Regions from separate parts of the Variovorax sp. HJSM1_2 genome, predicted to be linked through region 1. Evidence: predicted binding sites of a transcription regulator. Region 1 holds the regulator's gene; the other holds the start of a gene.
The links. Region 1 encodes sigma-54, which starts transcription at its own class of promoters, with help from an activator protein. Its sites were predicted from a motif close to TGGCANGNAANCTGCTTT; they were not measured.
Positions count from the first base shown of each region.

Region 2: the regulator sigma-54 is predicted to act here: its motif matches at 1,315-1,332, upstream of ACFQ95_RS16595 (TorF family putative porin).

Region 1 covers NZ_JBMOXA010000018.1:47,791-54,996, forward strand. Annotated here, with positions in the region: gene argS (arginine--tRNA ligase) at 1-1,320, shown strand, start outside; gene ACFQ95_RS18330 (SPOR domain-containing protein) at 1,329-2,093, shown strand; gene ACFQ95_RS18335 (thiol:disulfide interchange protein DsbA/DsbL) at 2,202-2,876, shown strand; gene lptA (lipopolysaccharide transport periplasmic protein LptA) at 2,983-3,627, shown strand; gene lptB (LPS export ABC transporter ATP-binding protein) at 3,624-4,403, shown strand; gene ACFQ95_RS18350 (RNA polymerase factor sigma-54) at 4,491-6,086, shown strand; gene ACFQ95_RS18355 (THUMP domain-containing class I SAM-dependent RNA methyltransferase) at 6,149-7,206, shown strand, end outside.
Region 2 covers NZ_JBMOXA010000014.1:94,305-101,510, reverse strand. Annotated here, with positions in the region: gene amt (ammonium transporter) at 1-134, opposite strand, end outside; gene glnK (P-II family nitrogen regulator) at 166-504, opposite strand; gene ACFQ95_RS16595 (TorF family putative porin) at 525-1,274, opposite strand; partial or broken gene ACFQ95_RS16590 (ATP-binding protein) at 1,482-1,625, shown strand; gene ACFQ95_RS16585 (AAA family ATPase) at 1,799-3,553, shown strand; gene ACFQ95_RS16580 (DNA adenine methylase) at 3,600-4,469, shown strand; gene ACFQ95_RS16575 (hypothetical protein) at 4,562-4,864, shown strand; gene ACFQ95_RS16570 (DUF5677 domain-containing protein) at 4,925-5,830, shown strand; gene ACFQ95_RS16565 (hypothetical protein) at 5,841-6,338, shown strand; gene ACFQ95_RS16560 (NYN domain-containing protein) at 6,907-7,206, shown strand, end outside.

The DNA of each region.
Region 1 (7,206 bases):
TCGGCCAACCCCACCGGCCCGTTGCATGTGGGCCACGGCCGACAAGCGGCTTTGGGTGACGCCATCTGCAACCTGTTCCAAACCCAGGGATGGAACGTCTACCGCGAGTTTTATTACAACGACGCGGGTGTGCAGATCGGCACCTTGGCCAGCAGCACACATCTGCGCGCGCAAGGCTTCAAGCCCGGCGACCCGGAGTGGCCTAGCGGCGAAAAAGCCGCCGCCTACAACGGCGACTACATCAATGACATCGCCAACGACTTCCTGGCCAAGAAGACTGTCAAGGCCGACGACCGTGAAGTCACCGCCAGCGGCGACATCAACGACATGGATTCGATCCGCGAGTTTGCCGTGGCCTACCTGCGCCGCGAGCAGGATCTGGATCTGCGCGCCTTCGAGGTGCGCTTCGACAACTTCTACCTCGAGTCCAGCCTCTACACCAGCGGCCGCGTCGAGGCCGCCGTCAACAAGCTGATTGCCGCAGGCAAGACCTACGAACAAGACGGCGCCCTGTGGCTGCGCTCCACCGACTACGGCGACGACAAAGACCGTGTGATGCGCAAGACCGACGGCAGCTACACCTACTTTGTGCCTGACGTGGCCTACCACATCGCCAAGTGGGAGCGCGGCTTCCACCGCGTGGTCAACATCCAGGGCACCGACCACCACGGCACCATCGCGCGTGTGCGCGCCGGCCTGCAAGCCGCCAGTGTTGGCATTCCCGAAGGCTACCCCGACTACGTGCTGCACACCATGGTGCGTGTGATGCGCGGCGGCGAAGAAGTGAAGATTTCCAAGCGTGCCGGCAGCTACGTCACGCTGCGCGATGTGATCGACTGGACCAGCAAGGACGCCGTGCGCTTCTTCCTGCTGAGCCGCAAGCCAGACACCGAATACATGTTCGACGTCGACCTGGCCCTGGCGCAGAACAACGACAACCCGGTCTATTACGTGCAGTACGCACATGCGCGCATTTGCTCGGTATTGGCGGCGTGGCAGGAACAAGGCGGCGCTGGAGTGGAAAGCCTGGCCAAGGTCGACCTGTCGCCGTTGACCAGCCCGCAAGCCCAGGCGCTGATGATGCAACTCGCGCGTTACCCCGAAATGCTGACCGGCGCCTGTGCCGACTTTGCGCCGCACGACGTCACCTTCTACCTGCGCGATCTGGCCGCGAGCTACCACAGCTACTACGATGCCGAGCGCATTCTGGTGGACGACGAACAGGTGAAACTGGCACGCCTGGCCCTGGTCGCCGCCACAGCGCAGGTGTTGCACAATGGCTTGGCCGTGCTCGGGGTGAGTGCGCCGAAGAAAATGTGAAGACCTTCATGAAGCAGAAAAAACAGCGCGGCGGCACGGCCATCGGGTTCATCTTGGGACTGGTGATTGGACTGGGTGCCGCTTTGGCCGTGGCCGTCTACGTCACCAAGGTGCCGGTGCCCTTCGTCGCCGGCAAGGGCGTCAACTCTGGCGCCGAGCGCGATGCGGCCGAGCAGCAAAAAAACAAAAGCTGGGACCCCAACACGCCACTGCAGGGCAAGAACCCGGCCCGGCCAGCCACGGCCGAGGCGGGTGCCACCACCGCGACCGCCACCGGCACCGTGGTTCCCGCCACACCCGGCGCTCCAGCCGTGGCAGGCATTGCACCCGCACCTGCGCCAGTGGCGGCACCTTCCCCGGTGACCACGTTGCCAGCGATGGCGTCCACTCCGGTGAAGGGCGATACAAAACCCAACCCGGCCAACGACCCGAACTTCGACCCGCTGGGTGACCTGGCGCGGGCCAAGTCCAAAGGCGTATCAACCACCACGGCCGCTGCCGCCCCCTCGGCCAAGACCGACAACGACGCGGCCGATCCGTTTGAGTACTTTGTGCAAGCCGGTGCCTACCGCACCCCAGAAGACGCGGAAGCCCAACGCGCCAAGCTGGCGATGTCCGGCTTGCAGGCCAAAGTGACCGAGCGCGAGCAATCCGGTCGCACCGTCTACCGCGTGCGCATGGGGCCCTACAACAAAAAAGACGATGCGGAAAAAGCCCGCACGCGTCTGGAAGACCTGGGCAACGAAAGCGCCTTGGTGCGCGTGCAGCGTTAGGTCAAACCGGCTTCAACCGAAAATCCCAGGCCATTCGCGCAAGCACTGCGCAGTGGCTGAACTTTTCCAACCGCCCCTGGTCAGAACGGCCACAAGGAGTGATCGTAAATGAAACGTCGTGAATTTTCCCTGGCCTCTGTTGGGGCAGTCGCCGCCTCGTCGCTGGCCCTCGCCCCCTTCGGTGCGGCACAAGCACAGGGCATGGCCCCCAAGGCAGGTACCGACTACAACGTGCTGAAAACCGCGGCGCCCGTAGACGGTGCCAGCAAGGGCAAGATCGAGGTCGTGGAGTTCTTCTGGTACGCCTGCCCGCACTGCAATGCGTTCGAGCCTACGCTGGAGTCCTGGCTCAAGCAGTTGCCCAAGGATGTGGCCTTCCGCCGCGTGCCGGTCAACTTCCAGAGCAGCTTCGTGCCGCCGCAAAAGCTGTTCTACACGCTGGAAGCCATGAACCTGTTGCCACAAATGCACGGCAAGGTGTTCCAGGCCATCCACGTCGACCACCAAAAACTCGACCGCGACGACGCCGTGATCGAATGGGTTGCCAAACAAGGCATAGACAAAGCCAAGTTCACCGAGGTGTACAACTCGTTCTCCGTGAGCGCCAAGGTGCGCCAGGCCTCGCAGTTGCAAGAAGCCTACAAGGTGGAAGGTGTGCCCGCCTTGGGCGTGGCCGGCAAGTTCTACACCGACGGTTCGCTGGCGCAAGGCATGCCGCGTGCCCTGGCGATCGTGGACTACCTGGTCGCCCAGGAGCGCAAGGCTGGGCCGGCCAAGTCTTGATGCCTGCTTGAGTCGTTAATTTGCCGTTTAAATGCCCGCAACAGCGGGCATTTTTCATGGCGCGGAGGTTGTCGCCGCTACAATGATCTGCAAGATTCATGCCTCTATGAAAAAAATCAACACCATCGCACTCCTCCTGGCCGCATTGGCGTTCACGGCCGGGGCTGCGCACGCCGAAACGGCGGACCGAGACAAGCCCATGAACGTCGAAGCCGACGCCATGCGTTACGACGACCTGAAGCAGACCAATGTCTTCACCGGCAATGTGGTCATGACCAAGGGCACCATCATCCTGCGCGGCGCGCGGGTGGATGTACGTCAAGACCCAGAAGGTTACCAATATGGCGTGGTTACCGCAGCGGCCGGCAAGCTGGCGTTTTTCCGGCAAAAGCGCGAAGGCGTTGATGAGTTCATCGAAGGCGAAGCCGAAGAAATCTACTACGACAGCAAGGCCGACAACGTGCGTCTGGTGCGCCGCGCGGTGATGCGTCGTTACTTGGGGACCAAGCTCAGCGATGAGACCACGGGTGCCGAAATCAATTACCACAACACCACCGGCGTGTTCACCGTCGACGGCAGCGTACGCAACTTGGCTGGCGCGCCGGGCGGCGCGGGCACCGCTAACTCTGGCGGGCGTGTGCGCGCCATGTTGACACCCAAATCAGCGGCCTCCGCGCCCGCTGTGCCAGACGCCAACACGACGGCACCGGCCTTGCGCCCCAGCCTGCAGCTCGGCGGGGAGCGCAAGTGACGGCGGCGCAAGTCGCCACATCCCCGGTGGACGATTCGTCCTGCCTGGAAGCACGCCACCTGCAAAAAGCCTATGGCGGCCGCAAGGTGGTCAAAGATGTGGGTTTGAAGGTCCGCAAGGGTGAGGTAGTCGGTTTGCTCGGCCCCAACGGCGCCGGTAAAACCACCTCGTTCTACATGATTGTGGGCCTGGTGCGTGCAGACAGCGGGCAGATCTTCATCGACAACCAGCCGGTGGAAGGCATGCCCATCCACCGCCGTTCGCGCCTGGGTTTGAGTTATTTGCCGCAAGAAGCTTCTATCTTCCGAAAACTCACGGTAGAAGAAAACGTACGCGCCGTGCTCGAGTTGCAGCACGGTGAGGACGACAAACCTTTCAGCAAAGCCGAACTGGAACAACGCCTCACCGACCTGCTGCAAGACTTGCGCGTAGAGCATCTGCGCAGTTCATCAGCGCTGGCTTTGTCGGGTGGTGAACGCCGCCGCGTGGAAATCGCGCGGGCGCTGGCCACCCAGCCGCGCTTCATCCTGCTGGACGAGCCGTTTGCCGGTATCGACCCGATCGCGGTGATCGAGATCCAGCGCATCATCAGCTTTCTCAAATCGCGCGGCATTGGTGTGCTCATCACCGACCACAACGTACGCGAAACCCTAGGCATTTGTGACCACGCCTACATCATCAGTGATGGCCAAGTGCTGGCACAAGGAACGCCCTCTGAAATCGTCAACAACGCCGAAGTGCGCCGGGTTTACCTCGGTGAGCATTTCCGGATGTAAGCCCATGGAATGCGTGCGTAACAGCTTTGGGGCGCAGCTTGGCCTGCTGCTACCGCCAGCCTTGTCGGCGGTGCGGGAGGCGCGCGCATGAAACAAGGTTTATCGCTACGCGTTTCGCAGCATTTGGCGCTCACGCCGCAGCTGCAGCAGTCGATTCGCCTGCTGCAGCTGTCCACGCTGGAGCTGAGCCAGGAAGTCGAGCAGATGCTCGACGACAACCCGTTCCTGGAAGTCGGCATTGACGAGGCGCCGCGCGAAGAATTCGGCCTGAGCCATGCCGACACACAGGTCAGCACCGAAGACCGCGAAAGCGAATACGCCACCAGCACCACGTCCAGCAGCACCGACAACACCGGATCAGACAGCCAGATGGAGTCTGAAAGCCCGTTGAGCCCCCAGGACGACAACCAGAACTGGGAAGGCGACGGCACCTCGGAAATCGCCCCGGACGACAGCGAATGGGGCGGCGACGCGCCGCCGCGCACCAACAACAACGAGAGTGACGGCGAAGTCGACGCCACCGAACTGGCGCGCAGCCAGATGTCGCTCACCGAGTTCCTGCACCGCCAGGCGCTGGCCCTCCGGCTCAGCGAAGAAGACCGCGCGGCGCTGCGCTTCCTGATCGAGTCGCTGAACGAAGACGGCTACCTGGAAGACAGCCTCGAAGAGCTGGCCCAAAGCCTGGCCGAGCCAGACGACGAGCTCGAAGAAATCGAAGAGCTGCAGCACCGCTTCACCATGGCGCTGGGCTTGCTGCAAAGCCTGGAGCCGGTAGGCGTGGGCGCGCGCACCCTAGAAGAATGCCTGACGCTGCAACTGCGCGCCCTGGCCGATGATGAGGCAGAAGAAGAGCAGGAACAAATCCGCGTCGCCGCCATCAACATGTGCGCCTGTCCCATGGACCTGGTGGCCCGGCGTGATGTGAAGCGCCTGGCCAGCCAGTGCCGCACCTCCGACACGGTGATCAAAGCCGCCTTGGGCCTGATCGCCAGCCTGGAGCCCAAGCCGGGCCGCCGCTTTGTTGACGTGGAGCGCAACATCGTCATACCCGACGTCATCGTGACCAAGGTAGGCCGTGGCGCGCAGGCGAATTTCCGGGTGCGGCTGAACCAGGACGTGATGCCGCGCCTGAAGGTGCACGACATCTATGCCAACGCGCTGAAACAGCACAAAGGTGGTGGACGCGATGCCTCGGTGAATGCCGCGCTGCAGCAACGGCTGCAAGAAGCGCGCTGGTTCATCAAGAACATCCAGCAGCGCTTTGACACCATACTGCGCGTGAGCAACGCCATTGTTGATCGGCAGAAGAACTTCTTCACCCATGGTGAGCTGGCCATGCGCCCGCTGGTGCTGCGTGAAATTGCCGATGAACTCGGGCTGCACGAATCCACCATCAGCCGCGTGACCACGGCCAAATACATGTCCACGCCGCACGGCACTTTCGAACTGAAGTACTTCTTTGGCTCGTCGCTCGGCACCGAGACCGGTGGCAACGCCTCCAGCACCGCTGTGCGCGCGCTGATCAAGCAGTTTGTCTCGTCCGAAGACCCGAAAAAGCCCCTGAGCGACAGCCAGCTCTCCGACATGCTCAAAGAGCAAGGTATTGAATGTGCCCGCCGCACGGTGGCCAAATACCGCGAGGCGCTGCGTATTGCGCCCACAAACCTGCGCAAAGCGCTTTAATGTCGATGCGCGTCTAGCGCGCACGGCATTGCCCCAACCCGCGAACAGCGAACCTATTTGCCATGAACCAGCTCAAGCTATTTTTGCCCTGCGCCGCAGGTGTTGAAGACTTTCTCGCCGAAGAGGTGCACCAGCTCACCAACCTGCAAGGCGACGACCTGCTGGTGCTGCGTGGCGGTGTGCTGGTGCGTGCTTCGTGGCGCGATGCCATGCTGCTCAATCTGCACAGCCGCCTGGCGCAGCGTGTGCTCATCGAATTGTCGAACACCGAGTACCGCAACGAGCAACACCTGTACGAAGCGGCCAGCCAGGTCGCCTGGGAGATCTGGTTCACGCCCAAACAAAGCTTCAAGATTGAAGTCACGGCGCAGCACAGCCCACTGACCTCGCTCAATTTTGCGGCGCTGAAGATCAAAGACGCCGTGGCTGACCGTTTCCGCCACAAACACGGTGTGCGCCCCGATGTGGACACACGTTGGCCCGGCGTGCGCATCTATGCCCACCTGACCACCGACCGCGCCACGCTGTACATGGACACCTCGGGCGAGCCGCTGTTCAAACGTGGCTGGCGCGAAGACAAGGGCGAAGCGCCGCTCAAGGAAACCCTGGCCGCCGCCATGCTGGCCGCGAGCGAATGGGATGGTGAAACACCGCTGTACGACCCCTGCTGCGGCAGCGGCACCATTGCCATCGAGGCTGCGCAAATCGCCTGCAACATTGCCGCAGGCAGCCGACGCCGCTTTGCATTCGAGAAGCTGCTGCCGTTTCAACCCCACGTATGGGATTCGCTGCTGAGCCAGGCCCGCGCCGCCGAGCACAAGCCGCGCACCGAGATTTTTGGCAGTGACGTGGCCCACCGCATGGTCGACTTCGCCATGCGCAACGCCGAACGCGCAGGTGTCGCCGACTGCGTGCAGTTCCGCGGCGGCGATGCCTTGCAACGCCAACCGCCCACCGCCAGCGGTGTGTTGATGATCAACCCGCCTTATGGCGACCGGATTGCCGTCGCCGGTGTGGCCCGTGAAGGGCGCAACGCCGGCCGTGATGCCGGACGCGGCGCGGCCGCCCCCGTGCAAGTTGTCAGCCGCGAACAGGCACAAACCGACGACGGCGGCGACTT
Region 2 (7,206 bases), on a different contig from region 1:
GCTGCATCGGAGGCTGGTGCCGCGACGGCTGCAGCAGGAGCGGAGGCATCAGCGGCAGGGGTCTGCGCCATCAAGCTTGGACCTGCGGCCAACAAGCTCAGGCCCAGGGCCAGAGAAGCGAGAAGTTTTTTCATGAGATAAGTTCTTTCAGAAAGGCAGAGCGACTTACAGCGCTTCTTTACCGGTCTCACCCGTACGGATGCGTACGACTTGTTCGAGGTTGAACACGAAGATCTTGCCGTCGCCGATCTTGCCGGTGCGGGCGGCACCTTCGACGGCTTCGATCACGCGGTCGACGAGTTCGTCGGCCACAGCGGCTTCGATCTTCACTTTGGGCAAAAAGTCGACCACGTATTCCGCGCCACGGTAGAGCTCGGTGTGGCCCTTCTGGCGGCCGAAGCCTTTGACTTCGGTGACGGTGATGCCTTGGACGCCAATGCCGGACAGGGCTTCACGCACCTCGTCGAGCTTGAACGGTTTGATGATGGCCGTTACGAGTTTCATATGTTTATCCTCTTGTGCTATCAGAAGCTGTACTTGACGCCGATCAGCGCGCTGTCTTTGCCGAGGAACTTGCCGTTGGCAGGGCTGGCGTAAAAGGTCTTGTCGGCGTTGGTGCCCACGGCCGTCAGGGTGACGACGAAGCCGTTGGCGAAGTCTTTGCTCAGGCTGAGCGAGTAGTCGGTGTAAGACGCTGCAGCCGTGCCGTCGATACGTTGGTAGCCCACGTGTGGGGTGATGCCCCAGCCGCTGCCCAGGTCAAAGGTGGCAGCCGCCTCGATGTAGCTGGAGCCCTTGCTGTCGGCGATGCCGAAGGTTTCGTTGGTCACCGATTGCGAGTACTTCACGGTGGCCGGGCCCACCGTCAACGCGGCGTAGAGCTCGGTGGTGTTTGGCGTGGTGGCGAAGTTTTCGCTTGGGTACTGGTAACGCAAGATGCCCAGGTCATAGGAGAACAACTCGTTGATCGTGCCCTTGTAGCCGCCGTAGAAATCCAGTTCAACCGGGCCGTCACCGCCGGGAATGTCTTTCAGAATCTTGATGGTCGAAGCCCAGGTACCCAGGTAAATGCCGCTTTTGTGCGAGAAATCGATGCCACCTTGCAATGCTGGTTTCAGGCGCGATTGCGAAATGCCACGGAAACGGTAGTCTGAGACAACTCCAACGTTGAAAGCCAGTGTGTAATCTGGCTCGGGCGCCGCGGTCTGCGCAAAAGCGCCACTCGATACTGCGAGCGTTGCGAGGACCAGGGTTTTGGCGGCTGACAATTTCATGTTTGGCTCCGGATGGGTAAAAGAGTGGTGACGCAGTGCCTAAGCATGTAGCGTGCCATCGGTTACCACTTGTGAGACGCCATGCGCACCAACCGCCCGTACGGTGTTCTGAAATAAGAACAAGTGACTGTGCACCACTTGAGTGCGCAAGTAAAACGGTTTGTATCTCACTCCGCGGGATGCACCGATTTGAGCGAGCAGGATCAAATGAGCCTTTCTTTGGTGCAAAGTCGTTCGTTATTGGGGCTGGAGGCGCCAGCGGTCACCGTTGAGGTGCATTTGGTCAACGGCTTGCCCAGCTTTACGCTGGTGGGCCTGGCCGACCTCGAGGTCAAAGAGGCGCGTGGTCGTCCGTAACTTATTGCTCAGACTGGCTGCAACGCTGACGCGCCTTTCCGAGCCGAAGGTTTTTGATGCTTTGATACATATTGCTTAATTGCCAGTGGCGGATTGCAAGGTACTAACTTATTGCTTGGATTTTCATATAGCGAAATTGCTGTTGAGTCGTGTATTGAACAGCCGTGATGGTGTACGCATACATATGGCGAGAGGACTTTTTCCATGCTGCATACTGCTGGTTTCAAAAGAAACGCGCCTATCAAAAACGCGCCAAGAAAAGCATGGCAACGACTAGAAATAGGACAAAGGTTTGCTCGCTGGAGTTTGGGACCCCTCCATTTCGTAAGTTAGGCAACCTAAAAATTGAATTCGCCGACCGTCTGACCCTGATTGCAGGCCACAACGGCATCGGAAAGTCCACCATCCAGGGCTTAGTAGCCAACACCTTTGGCGTATCTAAAGGTGGACCAAAGAGTTACTTTGGGGAGCCCTTCTACGCCAACATTGAGCGAATCGTCTATCTTGCTCTGGAAGAAGTCGTGACTGCGCAGCAAGACCCCTCCGCCGCACCAACAGTTGTTGCGGATGTCGGTGGCATTTCGGTTCGCAAGCGCTGTGCGATGACCCAAAGAACCGAATGGAAGCGGGCTCGTGTAGTTCCAAGAACCGTCGACAGAGCTGATGACGATCCCGTCGGGCAAGATGCTAAGGTGCCTTTGCCGACCATTTTTCTGGGTATTAAGCGCCTTGCGTCAATAGGTGAGGCCGACGAGGCGGAAGTTGCAAGCAGAAAAATCGCGATGCACCAGGAGGATCGGCAACTTATGGCCGACTTCATTGGCGCCGTGATCGTTGGTACTGAAGTGACTACCGAGGTCACCCATCAGAGCATTAAGGGATCTAAAAAGAAGACAGTGCAGCCCGGGTATACGACCCATGATGCGTTTGCGATCTCGATGGGGCAAGATAGCTTGGCAAGTATCGCCACGGCATTAGCATCGTTTAATCGCCTGCTGCGCGAACAAGGGGACGAGTACTGTGGTGGTCTTCTAGTGATCGATGAATTGGATGTTGGGTTTCACCCTCACGCCATAGACCGATTAGTCAAAGCATTGAAAACCCATGCTAATCGATTAAGTCTTCAGATCATCGCCACGACGCATTCACCCCGTCTCATCGAAGCGGTCCATCCGGAAGGAGGGGGTAACCATAGAGCCCCTGATAAGGTGGTCTATCTTCTTGACACAAAACATCCACGTCTTGCAGATGACCAGTCTCTGGCAGCAATTCTTGACGACATGGCCCTCCGTCAAGACGATACCGTCCTGACGAAGGCCAAGAAGCCGGTACTAGGCGTTTACTTTGAAGATCCAGAAGGTGCTCAGTTTTGCGAGGCGTTGCTCCCTGCCCCAAAACGAGCCGCGTTAGCGCGGAAACTGGGCGTACAGATCAAACTAATTCCGCTCGGGGTTGGAGGATCCAACCTGATCGCTCTTCCAGACAAAGATCCGTTATTTAGGGATCGCGTCCTTATCGTAGACGCCGACACCTCAATCCCGAAGAAGGCGGCGGCCCGAGGAAATACCATCAAGTTACCTTGTCAAAACGGCGCACAGGGCACAGCCAGATCGCCAGAGAACGTAATGAAGAACTTTTTAAGGAATGTAATTGCCGCACCAAGCGGCCCGATGCATGCTGCGCTTCTCCGGTTCAGTGTCACCAACCCGACCACGGACAAAGTGTCAAATACGTTCTTCGCCGATGATTCAAGCACAAGTGCTCAGCGCGAATCCAGCAAAAGCTGGTGGGTTTCCCATTGGGACAAAATGCAGCGTTGGGGTGTGATTCGAGAATGGGCAATCTGCCATCAGGCTGAAGCTGCAGCGTTCATAAATTCGTTTGAAGATGCCGTTACTAAGACTGCTCGGCGAATCGTCTGATCGACCCTGGCCAAGGTCGAAGCACTCCGCTAAAGTGCGGTAACTCATGTATTCGAAAAAGCTTTACACCCCACTCCGCTACCCTGGTGGAAAGGCACGCTTCGCTCCGCTTATTGCGGAGGTCATCTCCAAGAATGAGTTGACAGGCGGTCATTATCTGGAACCATTTGCTGGAGGCGCAGGCGTGGCTCTTGCGCTTTTGATGGATGGGATTGTCCAACACATCCACATCAATGATGTTGATGCGGCTGTTGCGGTCTTCTGGCGCGCTGCTGTCCAACAAACAAGTGAATTGATAGACATGATTGTCAGTGAACCAGTGACGATGGATGCATGGCATCACTGGCGAGCAATGATGCTGGGGGAGGTTGAAGGCACTCAGCTTGAGCGCGGATTCGCAACGCTTTTTATGAATCGCACGAATCGTTCGGGAATCCTCAAGGCTGGCGTCATCGGCGGCAAAGCCCAAAGTGGCACTTACCAGCTCGACGCTCGATTCATGCGCGACGAATTATGTGTTCGCCTGGAGCGAATCGGTAGGTATGCCAATGCGATCAGCGTCTATGAGGAAGATGCTTACAGGTTGCTCCTCCGGTGCCATCAATTCCTGCCGACCAATTCGATGATCTATTTAGATCCGCCGTACTACGTGAAGGGGGCGGGGTTATATCGCAACTCCTACAAGCATGACGACCATGTTCAGATTGCTCGACTTCTTGGTAGCGTCAGATTTCGGCGGCCTTGGGTTGTGTCTTATGACAACACTGAGGAAATCCAAGAGATGTATGGTTACGCACGTTCGTTTACGTATGGGCTGAACTACACCGCCCAACAGCGCTACGTGGGCTCGGAAGTAATGTTTTTCAGCAAGCGCCTCACGCCTCCTTGTCAAACTCAGGAACCCAAAGTCGCCTGATTCAGCGCAGGGTGAGTGTTAGAAGATTAAGCTGAGAAAAGACTGATCGGTACGCCCAGAATCGCGCCATTCAAAACCAGTACAAGCATCGCATGGCCATCGTCACGTTTGGATTTATCAGCGTGCTCGTCACATACAAGGACGGCAGCGAAGAAGAGCACGAGATTTCCGACAAGGACTTCATAGTCGTTGACGGCAATCAGCCCGAGCGTGACGAAGCTGGCGTCTGGAAATGCGGCACGTTGTTCAAGGCTTTTCGAAAAGGTTACAACGTTGTCGCTGTCGTCAACTACACCGCTGGTGAAAGACTGTTTGCCGGATTGGCGCAGAGCCTTGGAAGGGCGATGATTCTGATCGCCAAATTGATGCAGCGTACGTTGTCCAGAACGGGTTGACGTTCAGCTTTGTCCCACCCTACTGATTCGTCGGATGCGTATGATGGGACGAGTTCCGGAATGAAGGCGGAAGAATATGAGGATAGTGTTGACCGTGGCGAGGTTTCCGAACTCGACCCCGACTACGCCGTTTTGCTGGACTACCTCTTTGAACTAGTCAAAGCGAGGGGGCGCTCAAGTGTTCCACGGAACCAACGCTACAAGAATGATGCCCAACTGATTGCGATCAAGCTCTGCAATCACCTTCACTCCATCCGCTTGCTATCAGAGGGGGCTAGGTATCTCTTTGACGATGGGAGTGAAACTGCGATTGTTGATTGCAGTTCTGTGGCGGTACTCGTGAGGGGGGCGCTTGAGACTTACCTTATGTTCCATTACCTCTTCGGTAGTGCCGACGAAGAGGTAAACAGATTTCGTCATGCGTGTTGGGGTTGCTGTGGATTGATGACTAGGCAAAGTTACGCGGCAAACACAAAAAAGACTCGCGAACAAGTCGAGCGGGAAAAGCCTGAGTTGGATGCAGTGCGTGCGGTGATCAAGACGCATCCCGAATTTCAAAAATACTCAGCCAAGCAGCAGGCTCAGCTACTTCAGGGAAATTGGGACGTAAAAAAAGAAGAGACTTCGTTTCTCGCTTTGGCGAAAAGTGCAGGGATGGACGAAAAGTACTTTCGCGACATCTACCAGTATCTTTCTGGTTTTGCCCATTCCTCTTATGAGGCCGTAAAGCAAATTCAGGTGGCACTACCAGATGTAAACCTTCAGAGGCGAATTTCGCACACGGTGATGGAGATTGCGACGATGGTTTCGGCGATGTTAATTGAGGACCTTAGGCGATACTTTATGATCGCAAGCGATGTGAAGTCTAATGATCGGGTCGAAATGATCCTACAGCTCAGAAATAAGACCGCGAACCGTTTCTTAAGAGAACGTTGGGGTAAAAATCACCCTGACGGGTTAGGGTAAGGGAGATTGAATGGATGCATCGGCGTGGGCCGCTTGGTATGCGGCGGTGTTGTCAACCATTGTGTTGGTTCGAGAAATCCACAAGTCGGGTGGACTAACTGCAATCACAAAGCGGTTGTCCAGAACAATCTCACTTGAAGACGCCGCCCAGCAGTTCTATCAAGTCGCACGGTACAAGGATTCTTACTGGGCTGTAGCTGCTGATGGCACGCAAGAGAAACGAACGGAGCAGGAGAAATTAATTTACTGCGCCCATGCACTGACCTCCGGTGAGATAGAGTGGACTGGAGTCTGCGCACCATCGAAATTGCGGGAAAAGATTGAGCCAAAGGACGTCAAGCATGGTTCGTTCATCAACGGTCTGGACAGGGTGATGGGGCGTGATGGTCGAACTGTTTTTCGATCTGTGCGACTCGACAAGAAGGGGCTACGAAAACTGATCAGGAGGCTGGACGAAGGGCACATGCTTTTCAGCGACAAGCCGCTTGACGACAGTGCGGTTGGTTAGGGGTTGGGGCTACCGCCGCGACCGCGATATATCAAAGGAAGCCTTTATGGCTGCGCATATTCGAGCAGCCCAAATCCAAATTTGGAAGCGCCGTTAGACGGCATAGGAACCACTGGAGTGCGCTCAGCGCGTGAACGACATGGATCAAAGCCTGATAAGCGCACGCATGGAATATCTCTATGCTGAGATGATTCCACCTCCATCTAGGGGGGAAAGCTCTGGTCGACATTAACCGCGCTTTGCTTGACCAATTTAGAGCGATACGCGCCAAGGATGTGACGCCGGGAACATGTAATCGATACATGGCTTAGGTGCGTGCAATTCTTCGTCGCGCGTGCAAAGAATGAGAGTGGATCGATCGAACACCGAAGGTCGGCAAGTTGCGTGATGGAGCTTGGCGGTTGGAACACTCAATCAATGGTTGAGCGATACGCGCGTGTGGCACCAGACGGATTGCAAACTGCAGCAAGTCGCCTGGATGTGTATCTTGCTGTCTAAAATAATTTACGTTTTGGCTTCAGGCCTTAGTTTTTTGGGGCTTGGTCAGTGCGTACTTCTTGGACCATTTATGGCAAATCTTCTGTACGTTGATAACTCAAATGTTTGGATTGAAGGGATGCACGTTTCTGCGGCGAGCAAGGGTCATGCGCCAGATGTTTGGGCAGCAGCCAAGAACAAAATCTGTGACTACGATTGGAAGCTGGATTTCGGGAAATTATTCGAATTCGCTGGCGGTAAAGGTGATGTGAAGCGCGCAGCATTGTTTGGTTCACGACCGCCAAAAAATGACTCCGTGTGGATCGCTGCGGAAAGACAAGGCTTTGAAGTGATTGTGTACGATCGAAATGTCGCTAATCATGAGAAAAAA